DNA from 4 places in the Mesorhizobium sp. Primo-A genome. Region 1 is predicted to be linked to each of the others. Evidence: riboswitches for the same ligand, from Rfam matches in the RefSeq annotation. Region 1 holds a riboswitch; each other region holds the start of a gene.

What was found. Region 1 has a riboswitch for cobalamin ahead of EOC83_RS10220 (aromatic ring-hydroxylating dioxygenase subunit alpha). Riboswitches for the same ligand answer to the same signal wherever they lie in the genome.
Region 2: another riboswitch for cobalamin. It lies ahead of bluB (5,6-dimethylbenzimidazole synthase); the one in region 1 lies ahead of EOC83_RS10220 (aromatic ring-hydroxylating dioxygenase subunit alpha).
Region 3: another riboswitch for cobalamin. It lies ahead of EOC83_RS15665 (DUF1636 family protein); the one in region 1 lies ahead of EOC83_RS10220 (aromatic ring-hydroxylating dioxygenase subunit alpha).
Region 4: another riboswitch for cobalamin. It lies ahead of EOC83_RS11515 (ABC transporter ATP-binding protein); the one in region 1 lies ahead of EOC83_RS10220 (aromatic ring-hydroxylating dioxygenase subunit alpha).

What each region holds. Positions count from the first base shown of each region.
Region 1 covers NZ_RZTG01000004.1:407,053-414,646, reverse strand. The annotation lists gene EOC83_RS10245 (alpha-glucosidase) at 1-1,038, shown strand, start outside; gene ugpC (sn-glycerol-3-phosphate ABC transporter ATP-binding protein UgpC) at 1,063-2,175, shown strand; gene EOC83_RS10235 (DUF680 domain-containing protein) at 2,255-2,500, opposite strand; gene EOC83_RS10230 (DUF680 domain-containing protein) at 2,570-2,770, opposite strand; gene EOC83_RS10225 (DUF680 domain-containing protein) at 2,850-3,047, opposite strand; cobalamin riboswitch at 3,559-3,761, shown strand; gene EOC83_RS10220 (aromatic ring-hydroxylating dioxygenase subunit alpha) at 3,876-5,123, shown strand; gene EOC83_RS10215 (hybrid-cluster NAD(P)-dependent oxidoreductase) at 5,149-6,249, shown strand; gene EOC83_RS10210 (PqqD family protein) at 6,419-6,850, shown strand; gene EOC83_RS10205 (hypothetical protein) at 6,897-7,594, shown strand, end outside.
Region 2 covers NZ_RZTG01000012.1:269,086-276,679, reverse strand. The annotation lists gene EOC83_RS23250 (MFS transporter) at 1-311, opposite strand, end outside; gene EOC83_RS23245 (TetR/AcrR family transcriptional regulator) at 432-1,040, shown strand; gene EOC83_RS23240 (hypothetical protein) at 1,325-2,308, shown strand; partial or broken gene bluB (5,6-dimethylbenzimidazole synthase) at 2,431-3,048, opposite strand; cobalamin riboswitch at 3,159-3,339, opposite strand; gene EOC83_RS23230 (histone deacetylase family protein) at 3,461-4,387, shown strand; gene EOC83_RS23225 (exodeoxyribonuclease VII small subunit) at 4,391-4,642, shown strand; gene EOC83_RS23220 (DUF2277 domain-containing protein) at 4,753-5,019, shown strand; gene EOC83_RS23215 (pirin family protein) at 5,059-5,979, shown strand; gene dxs (1-deoxy-D-xylulose-5-phosphate synthase) at 6,122-7,594, shown strand, end outside.
Region 3 covers NZ_RZTG01000008.1:28,699-36,292, reverse strand. The annotation lists gene cobN (cobaltochelatase subunit CobN) at 1-586, opposite strand, end outside; gene cobW (cobalamin biosynthesis protein CobW) at 605-1,642, opposite strand; gene EOC83_RS15665 (DUF1636 family protein) at 1,645-2,073, opposite strand; cobalamin riboswitch at 2,112-2,316, opposite strand; gene EOC83_RS15660 (winged helix-turn-helix domain-containing protein) at 2,347-3,546, opposite strand; gene EOC83_RS15655 (NADH-quinone oxidoreductase subunit A) at 3,878-4,243, shown strand; gene EOC83_RS15650 (NADH-quinone oxidoreductase subunit B) at 4,234-4,815, shown strand; gene EOC83_RS15645 (NADH-quinone oxidoreductase subunit C) at 4,820-5,422, shown strand; gene EOC83_RS15640 (NADH-quinone oxidoreductase subunit D) at 5,423-6,613, shown strand; gene EOC83_RS15635 (NADH-quinone oxidoreductase subunit E) at 6,614-7,594, shown strand, end outside.
Region 4 covers NZ_RZTG01000005.1:180,796-188,389, reverse strand. The annotation lists gene EOC83_RS11525 (alanine racemase) at 1-1,007, shown strand, start outside; gene EOC83_RS11520 (AraC family transcriptional regulator) at 1,013-1,846, opposite strand; cobalamin riboswitch at 2,082-2,289, shown strand; gene EOC83_RS11515 (ABC transporter ATP-binding protein) at 2,454-3,242, shown strand; gene EOC83_RS11510 (ABC transporter substrate-binding protein) at 3,292-4,239, shown strand; gene EOC83_RS11505 (iron ABC transporter permease) at 4,269-5,255, shown strand; gene EOC83_RS11500 (phosphatidate cytidylyltransferase) at 5,281-6,216, opposite strand; gene EOC83_RS11495 (lysophospholipid acyltransferase family protein) at 6,216-6,878, opposite strand; gene EOC83_RS11490 (hypothetical protein) at 6,875-7,318, opposite strand; gene EOC83_RS11485 (phosphatase PAP2/dual specificity phosphatase family protein) at 7,315-7,594, opposite strand, start outside.

The DNA.
Region 1 (7,594 bases):
GGTTTCCGGCTCGACACCATCAATTTCTACTTCCACAGCCAGGGCTTGGAAAACAACCCGCCGCTGCCGCCGGAAGAGCGCAACGACCAGACCGCGCCGGCGGTCAACCCCTACAACTACCAGGACCATCTCTACGACAAGAGCCGGCCCGAGAATCTCGGCTTCCTCGAACGGTTCCGTGCCCTGCTCGATGAATATCCGGCAACCGCAGCGGTCGGCGAGGTCGGCGATTCGCAGCGTGGGCTTGAAGTGGTGGCCGCCTACACCGCCGGCGGCAAGCGCGTGCACATGTGCTACTCCTTCGATTTCCTGGCGCCGGAAAAGATCAGCGCGGGCAAGGTCCGCTCGGTGCTGGAATCCTTCGGCAAGGTCGCCAGCGATGGCTGGTCGTGCTGGGCCTTCTCCAACCACGATGTAATGCGCCCGGCCTCGCGCTGGGCCGCCAATGAGCCCGACCCGACCGCCTACCTCAAGGTCATCTCGGCGCTGCTGATGTCCTTGCGCGGTTCGGTCTGCATCTATCAGGGTGAGGAACTTGGGCTCGGCGAGGCCGACCTTCGGTTCGAGGATTTGCAGGATCCCTACGGCATCCGCTTCTGGCCTGAATTCAAGGGCCGCGACGGCTGCCGCACACCGATGGTGTGGGACGGCGGCGCCAAGAATGGCGGCTTCTCCCAGGCAAAACCCTGGCTGCCGGTGCCGGCCAAGCATTTGGCGCAAGCGGTCAATGTCCAGCAGGGCGACGAGGCTTCGCTGCTCGAGCACTACCGGCGCTTTCTCAGCTTCCGGCGTGCCCATCCGGCGCTGGCCAAGGGCGACATCACCTTCATCGAAAGTGAGGGAGATACCGTGGCCTTCACGCGCCGCGCAGGCAACGAGCAGATCGTCTGCGTCTTCAATCTGGGAGCCGGGCGGGCCAAGGTTGACCTTGGCGGCCGATCGCTGCAACCTCTGCCCGGGCACGGATTTTCGGGGCAGGCGAGCAGCGGTTCCATCGAGCTTGGCGGCTACGGCGCCTGGTTCGGGCGTCTCGACTGAATTTCCAATCACTGGAGGAAACCAATGGCCGATGTCACGCTAAGACAAGTGAAGAAGTCCTACGGCAATCTGAACATTCTCCACGGCATCGACCTCGATATTAGGTCGGGCGAGTTCATCGTCTTCGTCGGCCCGTCGGGCTGCGGCAAGTCGACATTGCTGAGGTCGATCGCCGGGCTCGAGGAAATCACCTCCGGCGAACTCAGAATAGCCGGCGAAGTGGTGAACGACGTGCCGCCGTCGAAGCGGGGCATCGCCATGGTGTTCCAGTCCTACGCGCTGTACCCGCACATGACCGTCTACGACAACATGGCGTTCTCGATGAAGATCGGCAAAGAGAACAAGGCCGAGATCGACCGCCGCGTGCGCCAGGCCGCCGAGATCCTGCAGCTGACCAAATATCTCGACCGCCTGCCCAAGGCGATGTCGGGTGGCCAGCGCCAGCGCGTCGCCATCGGCCGCGCCATCGTGCGCAATCCGAAGGTGTTCCTGTTCGACGAGCCGCTTTCGAACCTCGACGCCGCGCTGCGCGTCGCCACCCGCATCGAGATCGCCAAGCTCAAGGAATCGATGCCCAACACGACCATGATCTACGTTACCCACGACCAGGTCGAGGCGATGACGCTGGCCGACCGCATCGTGGTGCTCAAGGACGGCCATATCGAGCAGGTCGGCACGCCGATGGACCTCTACAAGAAGCCCGGCAATCTGTTCGTTGCCCAGTTCATCGGCTCGCCGGCCATGAACATCCTGCCGGCGACCATCGAAAAGACCGGAAACCCGACCGTCGTCAGCCATGTCGGCGGACGCAAGGCGACCGTGCCGATTGCGACGCCGGCTTCGGCAAAGGGCGCTGCGGTGAGCTTTGGCGTGCGGCCGGAGGACCTGATCATCGCCAGCGGCGCGGACTATCTGTTCGAGGGGACGGTCGACTATGTCGAGCAACTCGGCGAGGTGCAGCTTGTCTATGTCGACATCGGCCGCGCCGATCTGCCGCTGGTGACCAAGCTGCCCGGCAATGTCGAGGTCAAGCGCGGCTCGACATTGCGGCTGAGCGCCAATGGCGAGGACCTGCATATCTTCGACGCGGATGGACGTTCTTTCGCGTTGCATGAAGTGGAAGCAAAGGCGGCTTAACCGCAATTACCGTGTCAGGCACAAAAAAGAGCGGCGGGCCGGGCCCGCCGCTCTTTGACTTGGAGATCGACTTCGGTTGTTAGTTGTTGCCGAAGAGGTTGCGGTCGGCACCTTGCGGAGCAGACTTCTGGGTGGTGTCACCCGACGAGTTCAGCAGCTTGTAGACCGGCGAACCGGTGTTGCGTACCGAAGAGGTGCGCGTGCTGTCGACCGAAGTCGTGGCGGCAGGCTGATTGGCACCATTGGAGCCAAAATTGTCGCTGCCGGCGAAGGCACTGCCGGTGATGGCCAGAACGGCGGCGGCAGCAATAAGGATCTTGTTCATTTTAGTCTCCTGAATTCTGGATTTCGCCAGGACGGCAGACACAGCTGCCGTCGGTTGCGAAATTGGTTGTTAGCGACCGAAGAGGTTACGGTCGCTGCCCTGAGCGGGCGTCTGGGCAGCCGGTTCCGAGGTTTTGGTGGAAGCCGTGTACGACTGGTCCACAGCGGCGGCAGGCTGGTTGGGGCCGTTCGAACCGTAGTTGTCGCTGCCCGCGAAAGCGCTGCCGGTGATGGCCAGAACGGCGGCGGCAGCAATGAGGATCTTGTTCATCTTGAATACTCCTGAATGTCTGAATTTCGCCAGGGCGGCGGGCGAGCCCGCCGTCGACCGGGAAACTGGGAATCGGCTGTTAGTTGTTGCCGAAGAGGTTGCGGTCAGCACCCTGGGCAGGCGCCTGAGCAGCCGGTTCCGACTTCTTGGTCGAAGCGGTGTACGAGCTGTCGACAGCAGTGGCTGCCGCGGCGTTGGAACCGTAGTGGTCGCTACCAGCGAAGGCGCTGCCGGAAATGGCCAGAAGGGCTGCGGCAGTGAGAATGATCTTTTTCATTTTTGGTACTCCAGTATCGTCTTTTTTCCGTCCGTCTAGCGGCGTGTCTTGGAAATGAAATCGCGTCGTTCGGACAGCCCCGATGTGGGAGGGCAAGGTCGTCTTTTCCAATCACGAAGTTGTTCCGTGTGGACCATGAATCCACACCTTGAAATTGTGCCAACGGAATCTAGGGATGCATTTTTCTTCTTCATATCAGTGTGTTAGGTGTAGCCACCTGATGGATCACTGACTGTTTCAGAGGCCCAGCGTTCACACCGTCCTGCACGCACCGTCAACAGAAACGAACCGTTCGGTTCGATTTTAGGGCGAACTAATAGTCATTTTTCGAAACCATTAACCTTTTTTGACCCCCCGCGAAGGGTCGGATTCGGGAAGATCGCAGCCGGCAAATGGCCGCCCGGGAGGTGGGATCTCGGCCCGCGACGAGCTGCAGTAGCGTTTCGCATGCCGTGTCGCGCCGCATGGATACGATGTCGTTTTCATGCCGACGGCGCGCCCGCGATCGTGGTTAGATCATACCATCTCAGGTGCCGCTTCGTGACGACGAGGCGGAGAATTGGGAAGCCGGTCAGAATCCGGCGCTGCCCCCGCAACGGTGGTGGAGTTCAAGTCGCAACGGGAGACCACTGGGCAACCGCCTGGGAAGGTGTCGCGATGGTCCGCAAGGACAACTCCAGAGCCCGGAAACCAGCCCGAGATTTTTAGACTCGACTGATCGCGGTGGGCGGTCAAGAGGTGGATAGCGCATGTCCGGCACACAGCCGGCCTGCGCTTCAATCCTTCCTCCGTCACCACCAGTTCAGTCCTTAGGAACGAGGACAGGACATGGATATCCGCAACGACATGCTGAGGCTCCTGAAGGGGCGCCGGCAAGGCTTTTCGCTGGAGCAGCCCTTCTACACCGATCCGGACTACTTCAAGCTCGACATGGAGCTGATCTGGTATCGCGACTGGCTGTTCATCGGCCATGATTGCGAACTGCCGAAGCCGGGCAGCTACATCACCGTGCAGGTCGGCGATTATCCGGTCGTCCTTGTCCGCGACCAGCACGGCAAGATCAACGCCTTCCACAATTCCTGCCGCCATCGCGGCAGCCGCGTGTGCAACACGGAGAAGGGTACCGCGGCAAAGCTCGTCTGCCCGTATCATCAGTGGACCTACGAGCTGGACGGCCGCCTGCTGTTTGCCCGCCAGATGGCCGACGGTTTCGACAAGAGTGATTTCGGCCTGAAGCCGGTCGCCTGCGAGAGCGTCGGCGGCTACATCTTCATCTGCCTGGCCAAGGAACCGGCAGATTTCGCGCCGATGCGGGCGATGATCGAACCCTATCTTTTGCCGCACCGGCTGCGTGAAGCAAAGATCGCCTTCGAGAGCACGATCGTCGAGAAGGGCAACTGGAAGCTGGTCTGGGAAAACAACCGCGAGTGCTACCACTGCGCCGCCAATCATCCCGAGTTGTGCAAGACCTTCCCCGAGGCTCCAACCATAACCGGCGTCCATGGCGCCGACAGCGACCCTGAAATGGTCGCACACTGGGCCAGATGCGAGGCATCAGGCTTGCCGAGCAAATTCCGCATCGATCCGGCAGGGCAGTACCGCGCCACCCGCGCGCCGCTGCTGCGCGATGCCGTCAGCTACACCATGACGGGAAAACGGGCGGTCCAGAAGAACCTGTCCGACAGCGTTTCAACCGACCGCATCGGCTCCTTGCTGCTCTATCACTATCCGACGACCTGGAACCATATCCTCGGCGACCACGCCGTTACCTTCCGCGTGCTGCCGATCAGTGCCACGGAAACCGCAGTGACAACGAAATGGCTCGTCCACAAGGATGCGGTCGAAGGCGTCGACTACGACCTCGCTGAGCTCACCCATGTCTGGACCGAGACCAACGACCAGGACCGCCGCATCGTCGAGGAAAACGCCTTCGGCATCCTGTCGCCGGCCTATGAACCAGGCCCCTATTCGGAGCTGCATGAGGGCGGCGTGATCCAGTTCGTCGAGTGGTACGCGTCGTTCATCGGGCCGCGCCTTGCCGAAGGCGGCCGGCCGGCCCTGCGCAGCGTCGCCTAGCCCAGGGGACAAGAGGATGAATGCGATGACGGACCTTGGCCTCTATCGCCATCTCGACCAGATGACGCCCTGGAACGACAGGCTGCAGGTGCTGGAAGTGATCGGCGTCAGCGACGAAGCGCCTGACGTGAAGACCTTCACCTTCCGCTCCGACAACCAGACCTGGTTCCGCTACAAACCGGGGCAGTTCGTGACTCTGGAACTGCCGACATCGGACGGGCCGCTGATGCGCACCTACACGCTGTCGTCCTCGCCGTCGCGGCCGTTCTCGATCGCGGTGACGGTCAAGGCGCAGGCGGGCAGCACCGGTACGCGCTGGATGTTCGACCATCTGACGCCCGGTTCGCACGTCAAGGCCTATGGGCCGACCGGCGACTTCTCGCTGCACAGCCACCCGGCCGCCAAATACCTGTTCATTTCGGCCGGTTCCGGCGTGACGCCGATGATGTCGATGCTGCGCTGGCTGAACGACTGCGCGCCATGGACCGATGTCGGCTTCGTCAACTGCGCGCGCCGCCCGGAAGAGATCATTTTCCGCAAGGAGCTCGAACTGCTCGGCAGCCGCATGCCTGGGCTGTCGCTCGGCTTCATGATCGAGGAGCGGTCGAGCCGCGAGGGCTGGTTCGGCCATATGGGCCGCATCGACGCGATCCGGCTGCCATTGCTGGCGCCCGATTTCCGCGAGCGCGAGATTTTCTGCTGCGGCCCCGATCCTTTCATGCGCGCCGTGCGCGGCATGCTGGACGCAGCCGGCTTCGACATGGCGAAATACCATCAGGAAAGCTTTGCCGCGCCTGCCGTGGAGGAGATCCCGGCGCCGTTCTCGCCGCCGGCGGAAGACGGCGCCGCTGCCACCGTGGAGGCCGTGACACCGATCCGGTTCTCGCATTCCGATGTCGATGCCGAATGCGTCGCCGGCCAGACCGTGCTGCAGACGGCACGCGCCTCGGGGGTGCGGATTCCCGCCGCCTGCGAGTTCGGCCTGTGCGGCACCTGCAAGGTGAGGAAGGTCGCGGGCGACGTCGAGATGAGCCACAATGGCGGCATCCTCGATCACGAAATCGAAGACGGCTTTATCCTCGCCTGTTGCTCGAAGCCGCTTTCGGCGCTTGAAATCGAGGCGTGACCGGCAGGCACGGTCAGAGGCTGTCCATGCCCGCGCGGCCTGCAGCTGCGCTCGGCCGGGCCTACGCCATCTTGCCAAAAACCCTGCAAATGGTTAGACGCCTGCAACGGTGGGGTTGACCGTAGGGCCCGAAGATCATCTCCGCGGCCTGCTTCGGCGGGGAGCAAACATGCGACAATCCGGCGTATATGCCATTGCCAGCAAGGATATCGTCTTTGAATCCTTCGATGGCGAAGCCGTCGTTCTCGACCTGACCACCGGTAAATATTTCGGCTTCTCTGATTCAGGCAGCAGGCTTTGGGATGCACTGTCGTCCGGCGTGCCTGCCTCCGAACTGGTCGGCGCCGCGACCGGGATTGGCGCCCTCGATGCCGCCGCGATTGACGGCTTTGTTTCACAATTGCTCGAATTCGGTTTGCTGGCGGCCGCAACCGATGGCGTGGCAAGACCGGTTCCCAGCGAATTGCTGGCTCAGCTCGCCGCTGCCGGCGAGCCCCTCAAGGTCGACATCCATGACGACCTTGCCGACCTCATTGTCGTCGATCCCATCCACGAGGTCGAGGAGCCCCTCGGCTGGCCCGCAGTGAAGCAGGCCAACTGAGGCGCGCCAGGCTCTCGTTGCCGGACGGCTCCGGAACAGGCAGACCATGCCGAACGTCACTCTCGAAAACCTGACTGACTACGCACGTCATGTCCTGGCGCAAGCGCAGAGCAGCGCCGCGCATTATCCACTGACCTGCAAGGTGGGTTTGCCGCATCTGGAGTTGACCGCTCATGTGAGTGCCGGCGCGTTGGCGGATGCCTTCGCTCATGGCTTTGTCACGGCTGCGGACAACCGAGCGCCTGCCGACATCTGCCGCATCTTCGTCGCACATCCCGGCATTGACGGCATCGCGGCACCGGCCAGATGGGGCCAAGGACCCTTCACGCAGCATGGCTTCGCCACCAGGCTGGCGGAAGCCGGATTGCGCGGCAACCATTTCCACGACCTGGATTTCTGGCAGTTCTATGATCCGCAACGTCGCGTTGGCGTGCAATTGATGGCCTCGGCCGATGCCTTTCCACCGTGGGAGCCGGGAGCGCCGCTGCGCCCCTTCCTCCATTGGGAATATGCGGCACGTGGCATGCGGCTGGCCCATGCGGGGACGCTCGGCACCAAAGGCAGGGGCGTACTGCTGGCCGGCGCGGGCGGCGCCGGGAAATCCGGGACCGTCGCCGCCGGCCTCCTCCACGGGCTGGACAGCGTCGGCGACGATTATGTGCTGGTCGACCTCTCCAACGGCGTGACTGCCCGCCCGTTGTTTTCAACACTCAAGCAGGATCCCCAGGGATTCGCGCGACTTGG
Region 2 (7,594 bases), on a different contig from region 1:
ACCGGCCAGTCCTGGTTGGCCGCCGCTATCAGGACGGCGAAAGCCAGCACCGCGATGATGGTGGTGGGCACGACGATCCGTGTCTGGCCCAGGCGGTCCACCAGTCTGGATATCTGCGGCGCAACGAAAGCGTTGGCCAGCGCGTATGTTGCCGAGACGGCTCCGGCCAGCCAGTATTCGCCACGCGTCTGCGACAGCATCGCCACGATGCCGATGGGCGCCATGGCGATCGGCAGGCGCGCCATGAATCCGGCGGCCGCAAAGCCCTTGGTTCCGGGGGCACGAAAGATTTCCGCATAGGGATTTTGCATGGGTGGTTCCTCGACAAAGGACGATTCGGCAATTACATACGAAGCGTATGATTGTTAAATAGAGCATACGCCGCGTATGTCAATTGGCATACGTTACGTATGTGAATAGGGCCAGAAGCCATGCACAGACCCCGCAAGGAGATGATCGCCGAGACGCGCGCAAAGCTGATCGCGGCGGCCCGCCATGCCTTCGGCACAACAGGCTATGCGGAAGCCTCGATGGATGATTTCACCGCTTCGGCCGGGCTGACGCGCGGCGCGCTCTATCATCATTTCGGCGACAAGAAGGGGCTGCTGCAGGCGGTCATAGCCCAGATCGACGGCGAAATGGCGGCGCGCATCAATGAGGTCGCGTCGAGAGCGCCGACCCGCTGGCAGCATTTCGTCGACGAGTGCTCGACCTATATCGAGATGGCGCTGGAGCCGGAAATCCAGCGCATCATGTTCCGGGATGGCCCGGCCGTGCTGGGGGATCCAGCGCAATGGCCGAATGCCAGTGCGTGCATCGTGTCAATGACCGACCATCTGACCGCGCTGCAGGAGGAGGGGGTCGTTGTCTCGAGCCTCGACCCCGAGACGGCCTCGCGACTGATCAACGGAGCGAGCAGCCAGGCAGCGCAACGGATCGCCAATTCGGACGACCCCGAAGCGACGTCCAAGAAGGTGGTGACGGCGTTCAAGCAACTGCTCGAAGGCCTGCTCAAGAAGCCGGATCCGCAGTCGAATTGAAGTTCCCACCGGAGCTTTTCGTGCCGGCAGCTGTTCCCGATAGGAATTTTTTCTTGACACCTGCCCTCAGCTAAGGTACATATTCGTCCATGGTGCTGATTTGCGCCGGTGACCCGCCGCACAGGCGGGTTTTTCGTTTGATGCTCCGTCAGACAATGCGCCGGCGAAAGGCTGCGAAAGAAAACCGTTGCCCAGAATTCGTCGCCCTGTGGTGCCAGGGCCGGCAATTGACAATCGCCGGGTTGAGTTCATCCTCTTCCACCATCTCTGAGGCGGAGGGGCACATGTGGGATTTCGAGATCGGCCGGTCGGTGTCCATCATGATGCGGACCTGGCCGTTCATCGTCTTTCGTATGATCGTCTATTTCGGCATCACGCTGGCCTACATCATGGCGACCGGCACCGGTGCCTCGGTCGGCTATGGCGTCGGCCATATCTCCACCGATCCCGACGGGCCCATGTCCTTTGCCCTGTGGGGCGGCGTGGTCGGGTTTGGCATCGTCTCGATCGCGGTCTACTGGATCCGCGAATACATCCTCTATATCGTCAAGGCCGGCCACATCGCCGTCATGGTTCATCTGATCGACGGCCGCGACATTCCCGGCGGTCAGGACCAGATCGCCTACGCCAGGGATGTCGTCACCCAGCGTTTTGCCGAGGCCAATATCCTTTTCGTCGTCGACCAGCTCGTCAAGGGTGCCATCCGCGCCATCACCGGCCTGCTCGGCGGTATCGCCGCCTTCCTGCCGATACCGGGCCTGAGCGGCCTGGTCTCCTTCATCAACACGGTGATCCGCCTGTCGCTGACCTATGTCGACGAGATCATCCTCGGTTACAACATCCGCATCAATTCAGCCTCACCCTTCGAGACGGCGCGCCAAGGCGTCGTGCTCTATGCCCAGAACGGCAAGGTCATGGTCAAGAACGCCGTCTGGCTGGCGGTCATCATGTGGGGCGTGTCGTTCGTCATCTTTCTGATGATGCTGGCGCCTGCCGGCGCCATTCTGTTCCTGATGCCCGGCCAGCTCGCCGGCTGGGCCTTCGTGCTCGCCATCGTCTTCGCCTGGGCATTCAAGGCGGCCTTCATCGAGCCTTTCGCCATCGCTTGCCTGATGCAGGTCTATTTCAAGACCATCGCGGGCCAGGTGCCGGATCCGGCCTGGGACGCCCGGTTGGCCGAGGCGTCGTCGAAGTTCAGGGAGCTCAAGGACAAGGCGCTCGCCTCCTTCGGCGGTTCGCGCTGGGGTACGGCCGGCGCCACACCCTGATCGGCCGGGCAGGTGGTGTCTGGTGAGGCAGAAACGGTGTTGAGGCGCGCCACGGTGGACTTGAGCTGTGTCTCGCCTTGCCCGGAAAACGTCTCGCTCATGATCAGTTCCGGCAGCGGCAGCCGCCGTCCCCAACCATGCGTTTCAAGGTCCGGTTTGGAAGCGAACTCGGAAACACGGCCGACGCAGAGATAGGCGATTGGCGTTACGTGATCCGGAATGGCCAACAGCCGCTTCAGCGCCTCAGCCTCGATGATGCTCACCCAGCCGACGCCAACGCCCTCGGCACGCGCGGCCAGCCAGAAATTCTGCACCGCGCAGACGGTGCTGTAGAGATCCATCTCCGGATTGTGCCAGCGTCCCAGCGGCGAACCCTTCGAGCGCTGCCGGTCGCAAGTGATGCAGATGTTGAGCGCGCTCTCGCAGATGCCTTCCAGCTTGAGCTTGCGGTACAGCGCCTGTTTTTCCGCCTCGATCGCCGGCAGTTCCTGCTCGCGCGCGGCCAGGAACAGGTCGCGCACCTCCGCTCGTCGTCCGGCATCGCGAATGACAATGAAATTCCATGGCTGCATGAAGCCGACCGATGGCGCGTGATGGGCGGCAAGCAGCAGCCGCGCCAGCACGTCGTCATCGATCGCGGTGGGCAGGAAATGGCTGCGCACGTCGCGCCGCGTGAACATGGCGCGATAGACCGCATCGCGCGCATTCTGGTCGAATCCATCGTCAATGGCAGCGGTCATATGTTCCGGCATCGCTTGTCCCCTTGCGATTGCAGATTCAAAACGGTCAGAGCGTACTTTGTGCGTCCAAATGGACGCACGTCGCTCTGATGCCACCCGCCCGACCATGCGGATGACGATGCCTGCCAGGCCGGTCTTCTGGCTTGGGATCAACCCGCGTCCGGTGCCTTCCCGTCATCGACAGTGGCATTTACCGGCGCGGTCCCCCTCACAGCGTTGGGCACGCCACGGAATTCAACCGTGTTCCCGATTCTCCCGCTTGCGGCGGGCACCAGGCAGTGCCAAGGACTTTACGCCGAAGCGCCGGCGAGGCCAATGCCTGCGGCGACACGAATGGACGCAGGCGCGATTTTCCCCAGTCATCGGCCGCCCGTGCATGGCCTTTGTCGATCCGGGTCACTAGATTAGGACGATGACCACCCGTCTCTACACGCATCCGATCTTCCTCGAGCATCTCACGCCGCCCGGACATCCCGAGCGGCCCGACCGCCTGCGTGCCATCGAGCGCGTGCTCGACGAGGAAGCCTTTGCCGGGCTCGATCGTATCCAGGCGCCGGAAGGCGACGAGGCCACCATCCTCTACGCGCATCCCGCCGATTTCGTCGCCCGCGTGCGCGCCGCCATTCCCGACGAGGGGATTGCCCGCATCGATGCCGACACCACTGCCAGTCCGAAGAGCTGGCAAGCGGCGATCACCGCGATCGGCGCCGCCAACGCCGCCGTCGATGATGTCTTTTCGGGCCGCGCCGACAACGTCTTCGTCGCCGCCCGGCCGCCCGGCCATCATGCCGAAAAGACCACGGCCATGGGCTTCTGCCTGTTCAACACGGCGGCGATCGCGGCGCGTTATGCGCAGAAGAAACACGGTGTCGAGCGCGTTGCCATCGTCGACTGGGACGTGCATCACGGCAATGGCACGCAGGATATTTTCTGGGACGATCCCTCGGTGCTCTATTGCTCGACACACCAGATGCCGCTTTATCCCGGCACCGGAGCGAAGACCGAAACGGGCGCCGGCAACATCGTCAACGCACCGCTGGCGCCGCAGACCGGCAGCGAAGTGTTTCGCGATGCCTTCCTGTCGCGCGTCCTGCCCGCGCTCGACAATTTCGCGCCCGACCTGATCATCATTTCGGCCGGGTTCGACGCGCACCACCGCGATCCGCTGGCCGAGATCAATCTGACCGAGGATGATTTCGATTGGGCGACCGGCCAGCTGATGCAGCGCGCGGCACGCCACAGCGGCAACCGGCTCGTCAGCCTGCTCGAGGGCGGCTACGATCTGCAGGGATTGGCATTTTCGGTCGCCGCCCATGTCGGGCGACTGATGAAAGGATGAACGATGGCTGGTGAGACCAACGAAGACGTCAAGGCGATGAGCTTCGAGCAGGCACTCGATGCGCTGGAGAAGATCGTCGATGATCTGGAGCGTGGCGACGTGCCGCTCGACCAGTCGATCAGGATCTATGAACGTGGCGAGGCGCTGAAGGCGCATTGCGACCGGCTGCTGAAGGCCGCCGAGGACAAGGTCGAGAAGATCAGGCTGTCGCGCGACGGCAAGCCGGTTGGAACGGAGCCGCTCGACGCGGATTGAGGCCGGTCCGAACGATGGCCTCGCCTCACCGGTTTTTGGACATGATCATGATCGAGGATATAACTCGTTGCGATTGAAACAGCTCAAGGACAAGAGGAGATACGGAAGCGATGTGCAGAAACATCAAGACCCTGTTCAATTTTGATCCGCCGGCAACCAATGACGAGGTGCGCGACGCGGCCCTTCAGTTCGTCCGCAAGCTGAGCGGAACGACGCGACCCTCGAAGCAGAACCAGCACGCCTTCGATCATGCCGTCGACGCCATCGCGGCCTCGGCGCGCGAACTGCTCGATTCCCTGGAAACCCATCAGCATCCGCGCAATCGCGAAGAGGTGGCGGCCAAGCTGCGGGCAAAGGCGGCCATCCGCTTTGCCTGATGCGGCCAGGCGGCCTTCGACCACCGACAAGGAGAGTCCATGAGCTTCTTCCCCGGGAAAGACCCTGAGGTGGGCGATGCGTTCGCCAGCGATCAGATCGAATTGATGGTCATTCCGAACGCCAAGGACATCGGTGGTTTTCAGGTGCGCCGTGCCCTGCCAACGGCAAAAAGGCGGTTGGTCGGTCCGTTCATCTTCTTCGACCGCATGGGTCCCGCGATCCTGCGGGCCGGCCAGGCGCTGGACGTCCGTCCGCATCCGCATATCGGACTGTCGACGGTCACCTATCTGTTCGACGGCAAGATCCGGCACCGCGACTCCCTCGGCACCGAAATGGTCATTCAGCCCGGCGACGTGAATTTGATGACCGCCGGCCGCGGCATCGTCCATTCGGAGCGTACGCCGGAGGAACTGCGTGGCGCGCCGATGTCGGTATCCGGCCTGCAGACATGGCTGGCGCTGCCGGACGACAAGGAAGAGGTGGCTCCTGTGTTCGAGAACACAGGAGCGCTCAGGCTTCCCGAGATTGATGCCGAAGGCGTCAACGGGCGCCTCATCATCGGCGATTTCCAAGGATTACGGTCCCCGGTCAGGGCCGATTCGGAGACGCTCTACGCCGACCTGCGCCTGGCGCCCGGCGCCAGCGTGAAAATCCCTGCCGATGCGGAAGAGCGCGCCATTTACACGCTGGAAGGCGAGGTCTCGATTTCGGGCGATGTGTTCCCAGCCGAACGGCTGCTGGTCTTCCGTCCCGGTGACGAGATCGTCGTGTCGTCGCAGACCGGGGCGCATTTCATGCTGTTCGGCGGCGCCTCTCTTGGTTCGAAGCGTTACATCTGGTGGAATTTCGTCTCGTCGTCGAAAGAGCGTATCGAACAGGCGAAAGAGGAATGGAAGACAGGCCGCTTCGACATCGTTCCAGGAGACGAGGAAGAGTTCATTCCGCTGCCGGAAAGCTGATGCCTGTCGCCCAAAGTGGCCCGGTTTTGGGGAAACGACCTGCATAGAAGCAAAAGACCACAGTCTGATCCGCGTCACTGACACGCATTTACTTTCGCCGGCCGGCGGCCTATTTCGCCCATCAACCGAAAGCCTGAGCACCGTGAACGCAACGCCGCATACGCCGCTTCTCGACAAGGCCCGCATCCCGGCCGACCTGCGCATGCTTGCCGAGAGTGAGCTGCCGCAACTGGCGTCCGAGCTTCGCGCCGAGCTGGTCGACGCGGTATCCCGCACGGGTGGTCATCTGGGCGCCGGCCTTGGCGTGGTCGAGCTGACAGTGGCGCTGCACTATGTCTTCAACACCCCCGATGATCGGCTGATCTGGGATGTCGGCCACCAGGCCTATCCGCACAAGATCCTGACCGGCCGCCGCGACCGTATCCGCACGCTGCGCCAGGAAGGCGGCCTGTCCGGCTTCACCCGCCGCGCCGAGAGCGAGTACGATCCCTTCGGCGCTGCCCACTCCTCGACATCGATATCGGCCGGCCTCGGCATGGCCGCGGCCCGCGATCTCTCCGGCGGCCGCAACAATGTCATCGCCGTCATCGGCGACGGCGCCATGTCTGCCGGCATGGCCTACGAGGCGATGAACAATGCCGGCGCGCTCGATGCACGGCTGATCGTCATTCTCAACGACAACGACATGTCGATCGCGCCGCCAACCGGCGCCATGAGCGCCTATCTGGCGCGGCTGGCCTCCGGCAAGGCCTATATCGGCCTGCGCGATTTCGGCAAAAAACTGACATCTTATCTCGGCAAGCGGGCGGATCGTGCGATCACAAGGGCGGTCGAGCATGCACGCGGCTACGTCACCGGCGGCACGCTGTTCGAGGAACTCGGCTTCTATCACATCGGCCCGATCGACGGCCACAATCTGGAGCATCTGATCCCGGTCCTGAAAAATGTCCGAGACAATGGCGAAGGCCCGGTGCTCATCCATGTCGTCACCCAGAAGGGCAAGGGCTATGCGCCGGCGGAAGCCGCCGCCGACAAATATCACGGCGTCAACAAGTTCGACGTCATCACCGGCGCGCAGGCCAAGGCGCCGGCCAACGCACCGGCCTACACCAAGGTGTTCGCCGAAAGCCTGGTCCAGGAGGGCCGCGAGGACGACCGCATCGTCGCCGTCACCGCAGCCATGCCGAGCGGTACCGGCCTCGACCTGTTCGGCGAAGCGTTCCCGTCGAGGACCTTCGATGTCGGCATCGCCGAACAGCACGCGGTGACCTTCGCCGCCGGCCTCGCCACCGAAGGCTACAAGCCGTTCGCGGCCATCTATTCCACCTTCCTGCAGCGCGCCTACGACCAGGTCGTCCACGACGTCGCCATCCAGAAATTACCGGTGCGCTTTCCCATCGACCGCGCCGGCTTCGTCGGCGCCGATGGCGCCACCCATTGCGGCGCCTTCGACACCACCTTCCTGGCGACACTGCCGGGCTTCGTGGTGATGGCGGCGGCCGACGAGGCGGAGCTGCGCCACATGGTACGCACCGCGGCAAGCTATGATGACGGCCCGATCGCCTTTCGCTATCCGCGCGGCAATGGCGTTGGCGTCGACATGCCGGAGCGTGGC
Region 3 (7,594 bases), on a different contig from region 1:
CAGCATTCGATAAGTCCGGCTTCTCCACAACTCCACATCCGGGCACGTAAAAACCAGCTTTCGGCACCACCACCGGGCCGATCACTTCCGCATCCTGTCCCGCCAAGCCCGCCAGCCTGCGCACCAGCGCGCTCATATTCGCCGGGCCGCCCTCGCGGAAATAGTCGAGCAGGCCGTCCAACTCCTCGCGCGGCAGCGTCGAGGCTTCGATCAGGCGCAGATCCTCGTCGCGGCATTCGCCGGGCAGCAGCGCCAGTTTTATGCCGCGTTCGCGGGCGGTCGAGGCAAGCTGGTCGCAGCCGTAGCGCCACCAGTCGTAGCCGCCGAGGATGCGCACGAGGATGATCTTGGCATGGCGGGCGACGCTGTCGACCCAGAGGTCGACGGACATGGGATGGCGCAAGTCGCGCAGTGCGGCCAGCCGCATCGAGGGCAGGCGGTCGGCATCGGTCCTCCACGCCGCCGCCAGTCCGGCGAGGTCGCTGTCGGTGAAGGACAGGGCCACGATATCCGCCGGCGTCTGCCGCAGATCGACCGGCTCGGCGAGGTCGTCGAGCGAGGCGGATGTCGTGGTTAGGATGTGCATCGCAATCCGTGTCCGAAATCAGCCGGCGAGTATACGCTCGATCGCCGGGCGGTTCAGCCCTTTCAGGCCGATGACGACGAGGCGCGAGCGGCGGTCATCCTCAGCGGTCCAGGCGCGGTCATAGTAATGATTGACGCGCGGCCCGACGGCCTGCAGCAAGAGCCGCATCGGCTTGCCGCCGACCTCGACGAAGCCTTTTACGCGCAGCACGTTCTCTTCTTCGGCGACGGTGGCGACGCGCTTTGCCAGCTCGTCCGGATTGGCGATCGAGGCAATGTCGACGATGAACGTGTCGAAGTCGTCATTCTCGTGGTCGAATGCGCCGTCATGATGGGACTTGCGGTTTTCGATGTCGTCCTCGACGGCCAGACCGAGCCCGAGCAGCACGGAGGGATCGACCTTGCCATGCGAGGTCGGCACGATCTTCACTGCGCGGGCGGAGTGTTCGCCAACGATGGCATTGGCGCGGGCGGTGCCGGCGGCGTCCATCAGGTCGCTCTTCGACAGGATGATCAGGTCGGCGCAGGCGATCTGGTCCTCGAACACTTCTTCCACCGGATCGTCGTGGTCGAGCGTCTCGTCCCCGGCGCGCTGCGCCTGGAGGGCCTCCATGTCGTTGGCGACGCGGCCTTCGGCCAATGCCGGTCCGTCGACCACGGCGATGACGCCATCGACGGTCACCCGGCTTTTCACGCTGGGCCACTGAAAGGCCTGGACCAGCGGCTTGGGCAGTGCCAGGCCCGAGGTTTCGATCAGGATATGGTCGACCCTCGGCGTCAGCGACAGGATTTGGTCGAGCGCCGGGACGAAGTCGTCGGCGACAGTGCAGCAGATACAGCCATTGGCCAGTTCGACGATGTTTTCCTCGGGGCAGGTGTCGATACCGCATCCCTTGAGGATCTCGCCATCGATGCCGATGTCGCCGAATTCGTTGACGATGATGGCGATGCGCTTGCCGCCGGCGTTTTCCAGGAGATGGCGGACCAGCGTCGTCTTGCCGGCGCCGAGGAAGCCAGTGACGACGGTGCAGGGAACGCGGGATACGGAAGTGGTCATGGTCAATCCTTCAGCATGTCGATGGGTGGAATGCGGGCCACGAGGCCGCGCTTGAGGCTATCGGGGCGGCCACGCCACGGGATCAGGCCATCTTTCGAGGTGGCGAAGAGCTTTGCGCCTGTCACGAGGTCGGCGCCGCTGGTCGCGGTCAGGTCGCCGAAGACATAGCTCCAGCAACCGTCGCGCAGGATCGCGGCGCTGAGGCGCCGCTTGCAATTGCCAAGGCATTCGACGCTGCGGATGCGGATATCGTCGCCAGCGGCGGCGCGGCGCGTGTCGTCCGTCAGCAACTCGCCGGCGCGGGGATGAGCGTCGGAGCCGGTCTCATTGCGGCAGGAGCCGCAGACGATGATGGTGACGCCGGCCAAGGCATCATCATGGCCGGACGAAATATCCGCTGTGCCAGCCGAAAAACTGCTGTCGTGGTCCAAAGATCGGGCTCCTTGCCCGGAAACCCGCCGGGCGATCGGATTCTACAGTCGCAGACGGCAGGTCTCCTGGCTCGCGAGTCATCGCCTTGGGTAGCCGCCTTCCCGGGAATTCCCAGTGGTTTTCGGCCTTGGCTCTTCGCTTACAGTTGCGGGGACAGCCGCGGATTTGGGATTTTGCCCCGCACCGCATTCCCTCTTAGCCCTTGCCGTTGCGGGCAAGGGACCATCTGGAACCGGATTTAGGCTTTTGCGGGCGGCGGTGTCAACGCGAGCTTACGACACGGCTATGTCGGCCAGCGCCGCGCCCAAATCGCCGGCAGGCGTCACTTCGATGCGTTCGAGCCCGAGCCAACCTTGCATCTGCTTCAATTCCTCGAACAGCTCCGCAGCGGTTTCAGGCGGCGCACCGGGCTCGGCATAGGCCGCATGGACCCGCAGTATGCTGGCCGGGCGATCGGCCTTGAGGTCGACGCGTGCCACGATCCTGTCGCCGAGCAGGAACGGCAGGACATAATAGCCATACTGCCGCTTGTCGGCAGGTGTGTAGATCTCGATGCGGTAGTGGAAATCGAACAGCCGCTCGGTGCGCGAGCGCTCGAAGACGACCGGATCGAAGGGTGCCAGCAAGGCGCGGGCCTCGACTTTGCGCGGCAGACGGGCGTCCCGGTGAAGATAGGCCGGCTTGTCCCAGCCTTCGACACGCACCGGCAGCAACTCGCCCGTTTCAACCAGTTCCTCCAACCGGCCTTTCATATCGGCCGGCGACAGGCGGAAATAGTCGCGCAAATCGCTTGAAGTCGCCACGCCGTGGGCGCGGGCGGAAATGCGCAGCAATTCGCGGTGCGCGTCCTCAGGCGTCGGCACCGGCAGATCGAGGATCGCCTGCGGCAGCACGCGCTCGGGCAGGTCATAGAAGCGCTCGAAACCGCGGCGGTGCGCCGTGGTGATGCGGCCGGCCCAGAACAGCCATTCGAAGGCGTGTTTGGCATCGCTCCAGCCCCACCAGCCGCCCGAACCTTTCTGGCCCTCCAGCGCGGAAGCGGCGATCGGGCCGCGCTCGGCGACCTCGCGGTAGATCTCTTCGATGTAGGCGGCGTGCTCGCGGCCCCATTTGGCGAGACCCAGATACATTTCCTCGCCCCGCTCGGCGCGCTGCATGCGCCAGCGCATCAGCGGGTATGTCTCGACCGGCAGGAAGGACGCCTCGTGCGCCCAGTATTCGAAAACCGTGCGCTTACGCGTCACGGCCGCGTTGTCGAGCAGCGAGAACGGGTAGGGGCCAAGGCGCGAATAGAGCGGCATATAATGAGCGCGCACCACCGCGCTGACGGAATCGATCTGCAACAGGCCGGTGCGGGAGAGCGTGCGGGCAAAATGCCGGCGGTCGGGCGTGCCGGTCGGGCGAGGATCGAGGAACCCTTGGGCGGCAAGGGCGATGCGCCGGGCCATCGGGAGCGAGATCTTTTCCTTCATGCAGGTATCACTTTGACGTGTTTTGACCGAGGGTCGAATGGCTGATTCCAACCCATGCTAGCAGGGTTTTGGCAGCATTCATGTCAGGAGAGAAAAGTGGAGTAAAAAGCGAAGGAAATCAAACAGGAGCGGATCGGACCAGTTTGCCGCGATATGCCGTCCAGGTCGATGTTTTGAACAAGGTTTGACTTGCTTCGCTGGAAGTGCTGCGCTAACCCTCGCCGCGTTGCAGCATAGGCCCTTAAAACGGTTCAGCGGTTAAACTGTCACGCTTCCGCATTAGGGTCCGGTGCTGTAATCAACGTGGATTGGCGCCAACGGAAAGCCGAGCATGAACGCACTCTTGAGCTCATACCTGCCCATCGTCCTGTTCATAGGCGTGGCGCTGGTTGTCGGCCTGGCGCTGCTGGCCGCGCCCTTCCTGGTGGCCTACCGCAATCCCGATCCCGAAAAGCTTTCCGCCTACGAGTGCGGTTTCAACTCGTTCGACGACGCCCGCATGAAGTTCGACATCCGTTTCTACCTGGTGTCGATCCTGTTCATCATCTTCGACCTGGAAGTAGCCTTCCTGTTTCCGTGGGCGGTGTCGTTTTCGAAGATCGGCATGCTCGGTTTCTGGTCGATGATGGTTTTTTTGGCGGTGCTGACCATCGGCTTTGCCTATGAATGGAAAAAAGGAGCGCTGGAATGGGATTGAACGACAGTTCAGGCACCCTCGTCGCGCCGAAGCCCAAGGGCATCATCGATCCCAACACCGGCAGGCCGGTGGGGGAGGACGATCCCTTCTTCCTCGAGATCAACAACGAGTTGGCCGACAAGGGCTTTCTGGTCACTTCGACCGAGGCGCTCATCACCTGGGCGCGCAGCGGGTCGCTGATGTTCATGACGTTCGGCCTCGCCTGCTGCGCGGTCGAGATGATCCACACCTCGATGCCGCGCTATGATTCGGAGCGGTTCGGCGTCGCGCCACGCGCGTCTCCGCGCCAGTCCGACATCATGATCGTCGCCGGCACGCTGACCAACAAGATGGCGCCGGCGCTGCGCAAGGTCTACGACCAGATGCCGGAGCCGCGCTACGTCATCTCGATGGGCTCCTGCGCCAATGGCGGCGGCTATTACCACTATTCCTATTCGGTGGTGCGCGGCTGCGACCGCATCGTGCCGGTCGACATCTATGTGCCCGGCTGTCCGCCGAGCGCCGAAGCGCTGCTCTACGGCATTCTTCTCTTGCAGAAGAAGATCCGCCGCACCGGCACGATCGAACGGTAAATCCATGACCGCATCCCTGAGCGAACTGTCGACCTATCTCGGCGAGAAGCTGATCGGCCGCGTGAACGAGGCTGATATCGCCTATGGCGAACTCACCATCCATGTCGAGCCGCGCGATCTGGTCGAGGTGATGACCTTCCTGCGCGACGATGCGCGCTGCCAGTTCATCTCGATCATCGATGTCTGCGGCGCCGACTATCCGTCGCGGGCCAAGCGTTTCGACGTCGTCTATCACCTGTTGTCGCCGAAGCAGAATGTGCGCGTCCGCGTCAAGGTGCAGGCCGACGAGGAAACCATGGTGCCGTCGATCACCGGCGTCTATCCCGGCGCCGACTGGTTCGAGCGCGAGACCTACGATCTCTACGGCGTTTTGTTCTCCGGCCATCCCGACCTGCGCCGCCTGCTGACCGACTATGGCTTCGAAGGCCATCCCTTGCGCAAGGATTTCCCGCTGACCGGCTTCGTCGAGGTGCGCTACGACGACGAGGCCAAGCGCGTTATCTATGAGCCGGTCGAGCTCAAGCAGGAATTCCGCAATTTCGATTTTCTGTCCCCGTGGGAAGGTACGGATTACGTGCTGCCGGGTGACGAGAAGGCAAAGCAGTAAATGGCTGAAACCTCCGTCCGCAACTTCAACATCAATTTCGGCCCGCAACACCCCGCGGCGCACGGCGTTTTGCGCCTTGTGCTGGAGCTGGACGGCGAAGTCGTCGATCGCGTCGATCCGCATATCGGACTGCTGCATCGCGGTACCGAAAAGCTGATCGAAGCCAAAACCTATCTGCAGGCGGTACCCTATCTCGACCGGCTCGACTATTGCGCGCCGATGAACCAGGAACATGCCTTTGCGCTGGCCGCCGAGCGTCTGCTCGGCATCGAGGTGCCGAAGCGTGGCCAGGTGATCCGCGTTCTCTACAGCGAGATCGGCCGCATCATGTCGCACATCCTCAATGTGACGACGCAGGCGATGGACGTCGGTGCGCTGACGCCGCCGCTGTGGGGCTTCGTCGAACGCGAAAAGCTGATGGTGTTCTATGAGCGCGCCTCCGGTTCGCGCATGCATGCCGCTTATTTTCGGCCCGGCGGCGTCCATCAGGACCTGCCGCGTCAACTGGTCGAGGACATCGGCAAGTGGATCGACCCGTTCCTGAAGTCGATCGACGACCTCGACCGGCTGCTGACCGGCAACCGCATCTTCAAGCAGCGCAATGTCGATATTGGCATCGTCTCGCTGGCGGATGCCTGGGCCTGGGGTTTTTCGGGCGTGATGGTGCGTGGCTCGGGTGCAGCCTGGGATCTGCGCAAGTCGCAACCCTATGAATGCTATTCGGAGATGGATTTCGACATTCCGATCGGCAAGAACGGCGACTGCTTCGACCGCTACCTCGTGCGCATGGAAGAAATGCGCCAGTCGGCGAAGATCATGCGCCAGTGCGTCGACCTTTTGCTCGGCAAGGAGAGCACCGGCCCGGTGTCGAACCTCGATGGCAAGGTGGTGCCGCCCAAGCGCCAGGCGATGAAGCGCTCGATGGAAGCGCTGATCCATCACTTCAAGCTCTACACCGAGGGTTATCGCGTGCCGGCCGGCGAGGTTTACGCCGCCGTCGAGGCGCCGAAGGGCGAATTCGGCGTCTATCTGGTCTCCGACGGCTCCAACAAGCCCTACCGCTGCAAGCTGCGCGCGCCGGGTTTCGCGCATCTGCAGGCGATGGATTTCCTCTGCCGCGGCCACATGCTGGCCGACGTCACCGCCGTTCTCGGCTCCCTCGACATCGTGTTTGGTGAGGTCGATCGCTAAATGTCAGTCCGCCGTCTCGCAGAAGCCAGCGTCCAGCCAGCATCCTTCGCCTTCAACCGGGCGAATGCCGCGGCTGCGAAGCAATGGATCAAGAAGTACCCGAAGGGCCGTGAACAGTCGGCCATCATCCCGCTTCTGATGATAGCACAGGAGCAGGAAGGCTGGGTGACGAAGGCGGCGATCGAGACGATCTCCGACATGCTCGGCATGCCCCGCATCCGCGGGCTGGAAGTCGCGACCTTCTACACGCAGTACCAGTTGAATCCGGTCGGCACGCGTGCGCACATCCAGGTCTGCGGCACCACGCCCTGCATGCTGCGCGGTTCGGAAGCGCTGATGGATGTCTGCCGCTCCAAAATCCATCACGACCAGTTCCACACCAACGACAAGGGAACCTTGTCTTGGGAAGAGGTGGAATGCCTCGGTGCCTGCGTCAACGCGCCGATGGTGATGATCTTCAAGGACACGTTCGAGGATCTGACGCCGGAACGCCTGGCTGAAATCATCGATCTCTATGACGCCGGCAAGGGTGCTGCGGTGGAACCGGGGCCGCAGAATGGCCGCACCGGCTCGGAGCCGGCCTCCGGCCTCACCACGCTGAAGAGCGAAAAGGCGATCCTCAAGTCGACCCGCGACAGGGAAGCCAGGGAGGCGGCCAAGGCCGCCAGGGCGGCACCCGACGCGATCGTCGCAGCGCCGGTGCCGGCGCCGGCCGCGGCCCCTGTCGCACCGTCCAACACCAGCAAGCCGAAGACCGACGCCCCTGAAACCAGCCCGGCGCTGAAGACGCCTTCAAAAACCAAGGTCGCGCCGGCGGCTGAAAAGGCGGCGAGTGTTGCCGCTCCACTGCATTCGGCCGCCAATGCCAACAAGGCAGACTCCAAAGTCGAGCAGGTTTCCAAGCAGCGCAGTGGCCCCATCACCAAGGCCGAGCCGGCCTCCGCCTTCAAGGCGCCAGAGGTCAAGGTACCGGCCGCCAAG
Region 4 (7,594 bases), on a different contig from region 1:
CCGTGCGGCTGGTCGACAAATCGCTCGCCTGCCTGCCGCTGCTTGCGCATATAGGCAAGGCGCTTCGCCATGAGCGCTTCATGACCTTCCACCCGCCGATCAGCGAGGCGGTGCTGAAGGCGTTTCCGGATGCCGATCTGCTCTACGGCAAGCCGATGCCGATCGGTGCGGCAAGGGCTGCGCTGGTGAAGGGTGATGCCGACTGGTCGCGTGTCTGCTGGCTGATCGACAGCGAGGAGAGACTGGCGGAATACGGTGCTCTCGCTGACGAACTCGGCATCGGCCTGCGCATCGCTTTCGAGATCGATGTCGGGCTGCATCGCGGCGGCTTTGCTGATCCCGCGGCCTTGTCGAAGGCGTTGAGCGCGTTGCCGGCCCGGCTGCATTGCGAAGGCGTCATGGCCTACGAGGCGCATGCGCCGCTCATTCCCGGCCTTTTCGGCGGACCGGCAAAGGCATTGGCGGAGGCGTCGGCGCAGGCTGCGGCGTTCGTCGCCTGTCTCGGCGCCGACCAGCGCCGTATCCTCAACATCGGCGGCAGCAAGACCGCGCTGCTTCATCGTGGCGGCGCGGCCAATGAAGTGTCGATGGGCTCGGCCTTCGTGCTGCCCAGCGACTTCGATACGCCAGGCCTAGAAGGCTTCCAGCCGGCGGCCTTCATTGCCACGCCGATCCTGAAAGTGGTCGAGCCGATGCTGCCTGGCCCGCCGGCCGTCACCCGCCTGCTGCAGGCGCTCGGCCGGTTTCCGCGCAAGGGCTGCTATCTCTATGGCGGCAAGTGGATGGCCGAGCCGGTCTTCCCCCAAGGCATGAAGACGAACGGCCTGCTCGGCCTGTCCTCCAACCAGCAATTCATGGGCTTGCCCGCCGATGCGGCCGCAAGGCCAGGCGACTACGCGTTTCTAAGGCCGACGCAGAGCGAGGCCGTGCTGCAGCAATTCGGGTCGATCGCCGTGTTTTCCGGCGGAAAGGTCATCGATCGCTGGCCGGCGCTGCCGATGGCGTGATCGAGCTACGCCTTCACCGGTACCCAGATCTCCAGCCCGCCATTGCCGCTGTGGGCATCGAACTCCGGTCCATAGCGCTCGAATTCCGGTGCATCCGCGATTTCGTGACCGGAGTCGGGCAGCCAACTGTTCCAGATCGTGTTGATCGTCCGGCGGATGGATGAGATGTGCTCGCGGTGCGAGAACACCGCATATTTCTGCGCCGGCACCCGCACCCGATAGAAGTCCTTCGGCAGATCCGCAAAGCCGGACACTTCGACGCCGACGACATAGTCGAAATTGCCCGCGTCATCGCCGTTAAGGCAGACGCCGTAGAAAACGCCTGAGATCTCGCCGGGGATGTTGCCGATATAGGGTGCAAAACGCTGCCACTGCATCGGAATCCCGGCGCTGGTTTCGCAGCTGTAGCGTTCGCCGAGGCCGGCGATCAGGAACGGCCGGCTGGTCTCGAAGCGCGGTGGTTCGAGATTGGTGAGGAAGGACTGGTCCATCAGGATCGGCTCCACGAGGTCGAGGTTGTTGGTCGAGCCTTGCGCGCGCACCAGTTCCGGCGTGGTGCCGAACTGATCGCGGAAGGCACGGGTGAACGCCTCATGCGAGTTGTAGCCGGCGTCGAGCGCGACGACGAGGATGTCGGGCGCTCCGCCGGCCAGCTTGCGCGCCGCCTCGGTCAGCCGGCGTGAGCGCATGTAACCCATCACCGAGCGGCCGGTTGCGGCGCCGAAGGCGCGCGTCACATGAAAACGCGACACGCCGCTGCTTTGCGCGACATCGTCAAGCGAGATCGCCTCCGGCAGATGGCTCTCGACGAACCACAGCGCTTTCTCGGTCGGGTTCATGGGGCTCCTTTTCGCATTGGCCGGATCATCTTGGCGTTTCCTGGCGCGGCCAGTTTGATCGAAATTGCGCATTCCGTGCAATCTGCGCCGATCCCATGGGCTTTCGCTTGACAGCGGGCCGCGTCATCTCCTAAGAATGTTATGTTATTACATAAAGTGAGCGTGCAATGCCTGTTTCCCTTAGCTGGCCCACCACTTCGTCCGAGAAATCCATTGCGAAGCGTTTGGTGGAAATCTACGCTGAAGTGGTGATGGTCCCCGAGCCGAAAGGCGAGGGGTGAAAAGGGAACACGGTGAGGCCTGTTCAGGTCGAGGCCGTGGCTGCCCCCGCAACTGTAAGCGGCGAGCAAAATCCGTGAATGCCACTGGCCGGCAAGGCTGGGAAGGCAGGATGGCGCAACGACCCGCGAGCCAGGAGACCTGCCATCACTGAGTTGACCGGACGGGGTGTGCCGGGAGGAAACGCGAATCCCGGCCTTGTCGGCCGGTTCGCCAGCTTCCTTCCGTCGCCAGTTTTGGAAAGTGACGGAAAGTTGGACGGCTCCATCGATCATCGCATCACCATGCTCACACTTTGCCGTCCCCGCAATCCGGCGGGCTGCAGCCGATGAGCGCAGCGCTTCTCGAAGCCCATGACCTCTGTGCCATGGCGAATGGGCGGAATCTGGTCCAGGCGGTCAGCTTCTCGGTGGCCGCTGGCGATCGCCTTGCCATCATCGGTCCCAACGGCGCCGGCAAGACGACGCTGCTGCGCATGCTGTCGGGCATGCTGCGGCCAAGTTCCGGCGAGGTGAAGCTTGGCGGACGCGGGCTGGACAGGATTTCGGCCGCCGAGCGGGCGCTGCATATCGCCGTTGTCGGCCAGACCGACCAGCCCGATCCGCGGCTGGCGGTGATCGATTATGTCGAGCTTGGCCGGGTCCCGCACGCCGGGCTGCGGCGCAGGCGCGAGGAACGCGATATCGCCGTCGAGGCGCTGCGCCGGACCGGCCTGCTGCCGCTGCTTGGCCGCACCGTCGGCTCGCTGTCGGGCGGCGAGCGCCAGCGCGCCCAACTGGCGCGCGCCATCGCCCAGCAGCCCAAAATCCTGTTCCTCGACGAACCGACCAACCATCTGGACCCGCGCGCCCGCGGCGAACTGCTCGACCTCGTGGCAGGCTTTGAGATGACGGTGATCGCGGTGCTGCACGATCTGGCGCTGGTAGCACCCTTCGCCACCAGGGTGGCGGTGATGAACCATGCCCGTCTGCAAGCGCTCGCCGCACCGCGCGAAGCGCTGGCCCAACAGCTGATCCGCGAGATTTTCGGCATCGATGTGCTGCGCCTGCGCCATCCAACCGAGGATCGAGAGTTGACGGTGTTCGAGGTTCCGAACCGTGCCGCGCCGCCGTCGTGATTGAAGCCGTTCCATAGTCGACCCGATCCCACCCACAAGGAGCATACCCGTGAAACGCCTCGCTTTTTCGCTTGCCGTCTCGCTGCTGACCTCGACCGCCTTCGCCTTCCCGGTAACCGTCGACAGCTGCGGCAAGCCGCTGACCTTCGACGCGCCGCCGAAGCGCGCTGTCATCCACGATCTGAACATGGCTGAGATGGCTTTCGCGCTGAAATTGCAGCCGTCAATGGTCGGCCTGACGGGCATCACCGGATGGTACAAGGTCGGTTCCGAATTCAAGGCAGAGCAGGGTTCGATCCCGGAGCTGGCGCCGAAATATCCGACGCTCGAAAACCTCGTGGCCGTGGAGCCGGATTTCTTCTTCGCCGGCTGGTACTACGGCATGAAGCCGGGTGGCGAGGTGACGCCCGACACGCTTGCCCCGCACGGCATCAAGACGCTGGTTCTGACGGAAAGCTGCGTCCATCTCGACAAGAGCCGCCCCGCCGCCTCGATGGACCTGCTCTATGGCGACGTCGAAAAGCTGGGCAAGATCTTCGGCAAGGAGGCCGAGGCTGAAAAGCTTGTCTCTGGCTGGAAGGCGCAGCTCGCCGACATCACCGCCAAGGTCGGCAGCGCCAAGGGCACGCGGGTGTTCCTCTACGATTCCGGCGAGGACAAGCCGTTCACCGCAGGCAAGTTCGCCATCCCCAGCGCCATGATCACTGCCGCCGGCGGCGACAACATCATGGCTGACATGGACACCAGCTGGGGCAACACGGATTGGGAAACGGTGGCGTCGCGCAATCCGCAATTCCTCATCCTGCTCGATTACCAGGACGGTGGCGGCTACAGGAAGCTGCTCGATTTCCTGAAAGCGCATCCGGCCATGAAGGAGACAGACGCGGTCAAGAACGAGCGCTTCGTCGCCCTCCGCTACGCCGAGCTGACGCCTGGACCCGCCAACATCGAAGCGATCGACAAGATCGCCAAGGCCATGCACCCGGAAGCATTTTGAGCTTGCGCCATCCGGCATTTGCGTTGGCCATGCTGGCGGGAGCGGCGGCGATCGCCGCTCTCGCTCTGCTGTCGATCGCCTATGGCTCGACGCTGATCCCGCTGGCCGACGTTGTAGCAGCGCTTGGCCGCGCAATCGGCTTAGGCGGGCACGACGTGTCCGGGCCGGTCGGCAAGATCGTCGTCGATCTGCGGCTGCCGCGCACGATCCTGGCCATCTGCGTCGGCGCGGGCCTCGGCGTCGTCGGCGCGCTGCTGCAGACAGTGACCCGCAACGATCTCGCCGATCCGTTCCTGTTCGGCCTGTCGTCGGGCGCCGCCGCCGGTGCCGTTTCCGTCATCACCGTCTTCGGCGACAGCTTTGGCATCTGGACGTTGCCGGTCGCGGCCTTCACCGGCGGCATATTGGCCGCCGGCGTCGTCCTGCTGCTGGTCGCGCGGGTGAGGGGCCAAGGGCCGGAGCGGCTGATCCTCGCCGGCCTTGCCGTGTCCTTCATGTTCACCGCCTTGACCAACTACCTGGTCTTTGCCGGCGACCAGCGCGCCGCCCACTCCGTGTTGTTCTGGACGATGGGCGGCCTTGGCCTGGCGCGCTGGGACAATATCTGGCTCGGCGCGCTGGGTGCGGGCACCATTCTGGCTTACGCGCTGTGGAACCACCGCCGGCTCGATGCCTTCCTGGCCGGCGAAAACGCCGCCGAAAGCCTTGGCGTGCCAGTGGCGCGCATGCGCCGAATGACGTTTCTCGTCGCCGCCTTCTCGACGGCGATCCTGGTCTCTGTCGCCGGGGTCATCGGCTTCGTCGGGCTGATGATCCCGCATCTGTCGCGGCCGCTGGCAGGCCCCTTGCATCTGCGCCTGGTTGCCAGCTGCGCCGTCTTCGGCGCGGTGCTTTTGCTGGCCAGCGATCTTCTGGCCCGAACGCTGCTGCCGCCGCAGGAACTGCCGATCGGCATCATCACCAGCTCGGTCGGTGCGTTCTTCGTCGTCACCATGCTGATCCGCAACCGGCTTTGAGCGCCTTTGGCAACCGGTCGCCGGATCACACAGTCCAGAAATAGCGCACGATGTGGAAGAACACCGGGGCGGCGAAGACCAGGCTGTCGGTGCGGTCCATCATGCCGCCATGGCCTTCGATGAGATGGCCCCAGTCCTTGACGCCCTGGTCGCGCTTGATGGCCGAGGCGACCAGCCCGCCTAGGAATCCCATCGAGCAGGCGACGAAGGCCACGCCTGCCGCCTGCAGCGCCGAGAAGGGCGTCACGAACGACAACAGCGCGCCGAGCAGGCTCGCCGACACCAATCCGCCGATCAGCCCTTCCCAGGTTTTCGACGGCGAGACGTTCGGCGAAAACCGGTGTTTACCAAACAGCTTGCCGAAGATGTACTGCAGCACGTCGCTGCCTTGCACGACGATGATCAGGAAGGCGATCAGCAGCAAGGTGCGGCCTTCGAAGCCTGGCACGTCGAGTGTCAGCAGGGCGGGGACGTGGCTGACGCAATAGACCGAGATCATCACCGCCCATTGCTGCGCGGCGATCCGCTCGAGGAAGCGTTCGGTGTCGCCATGCAGCGCCGTGATGGCCGGCATCAAGAGGAAGCAGTAGACCGGAATGAAGATGACGAAGAGCCCGTACCAGGCGGTCCACACCAGCCAGTACTGAAACGGGATGATGATGCCGAACATGCCGAGCAGCACCCAATGGTCGCTGCGGCGCGTATGCGTCAGCGTCACGAATTCGCGCAGCGCGGCGAAGGAAATCAGCGCAAACAGGATGGTCATCCCGTAACGGCCGAAGAAGAAGGCGACCGTCATCAGCGCCACCATCACCCACCAGGCGTTGATGCGCTGCGTGAGATTGACAAGCGTCGAGCTCAGCGGCTTCGGCGCTCGCGCCGAAAGGATGGTGGCGACGATGCTGGCGGTGGTCAAAACCGCCAGCAGGCCGATGATCAGGATGGAGATCTCGTGGCGCATCAATCGTCTCGCTCGGGACGCGGGTTGAGCGCCAGAAGCGCGGCGTGGGCGCGCTCGAGAAAGGCGCGGCGTTCTTCGCCCGGGCCAACCGCGACAGGCGCGCCGAAAACGACGCGGCACAGCAGCGGCACCGGCAGGAACTGGCCCTTGGGCAGCACGCGCGACATGTTCTCGATCCAGCACGGGATCAGCTCGACCTCAGGCCGCGCCGTCGACAGATTGTAGAGCCCGGAGCGGAACGCCAGCAGCGGCTCTTCGGTCATGTTGCGTGTGCCTTCGGGAAACAGGATAAGCGAGTGCCCTTGGTCGAGAACCGACAGCATGATCTCGATGGGGTTTTCCTCAGGTCTCGTCCATTGCCGGTTGATGAGCACGGACGACAAGATGTCCTGCGCGATAAAGCGGCGCAGCCGCGACTTCCCCCAATATTCGCCTGCGGCAACAGCATGGGTGATCGCGCGCTCCCTTTCGCTGAGACAGGCCGACAAAAGGATGAAGTCGCCATGGCTGGTGTGATTGGCGAAATAGATGCGCTGCCGCTCGGAGGGCAGGCTGCCGTTCCAGATCGGCCGCACCCCGGTCACCATCCGGGCCAGAGCCGACAGGCCGACGGAGGTTACCGTCTGCAGCAAGGTGAAGGTCTTGAGCGAAAGCTTGTTCATCGCGGCGCCCAAAACCCTGCCGCCAGAAGCGCTGCGGCAAACAGAGCCAGGGCAGCGCGTTGCTTGAACAGCAAGCGGCTTGTGCCGGCCATGCGGTCATCGAGCAAGCGTGTCGCGAACGGAGCCGGTTTCAGGCGCATGCGCGCCAACATGTCATCCACCGCGGCACCGCCGGAAGCTTCGTCGTCATGGCTCGCCATCAGTCGGAACAGCAGCGCGTCGAATGCCAGCAATGCCGACAGCGCCAGCACAGCAACCGCGCTCGCGGCGGCGATCGACAAAGCGATGGCCGCGGGCAAGGTCTCGAAGGCACCGCGCGCCGACGCGGCTAGAGGCGCAAGGACATTTGCGGTCAGCACGATTGCGGCCGGCCACGCGGCCTGTCGCATCAGCATGCCGGCGAAGCGGTCGGTGCGGTCCTGATAGGTATTGCCTGTCATGACGCCGCCCGCCCAGTGGCCTCTGCAAGGTGGACCGGCCGGCCGGCGGCCGCGAGCATCTCGCGGGCGAGCGTCGGCGTCCCGGCCCTGCCGGTCGCCACCAGCCATTCGGCGACGACGCCGGCGCTGCGCTGGAAGCCGAGCGCGCAGCACACCAGGACGGTGCCGTCGCGGCGTGCATTCTCCAGCGCGCCGGCTGCCTGTTGCCGTATCGCCAGTGGCGGCGGCAACAGGTCGATCATCGGAAAGCTGATCCAGCGGCAATCGGTTGTCGCC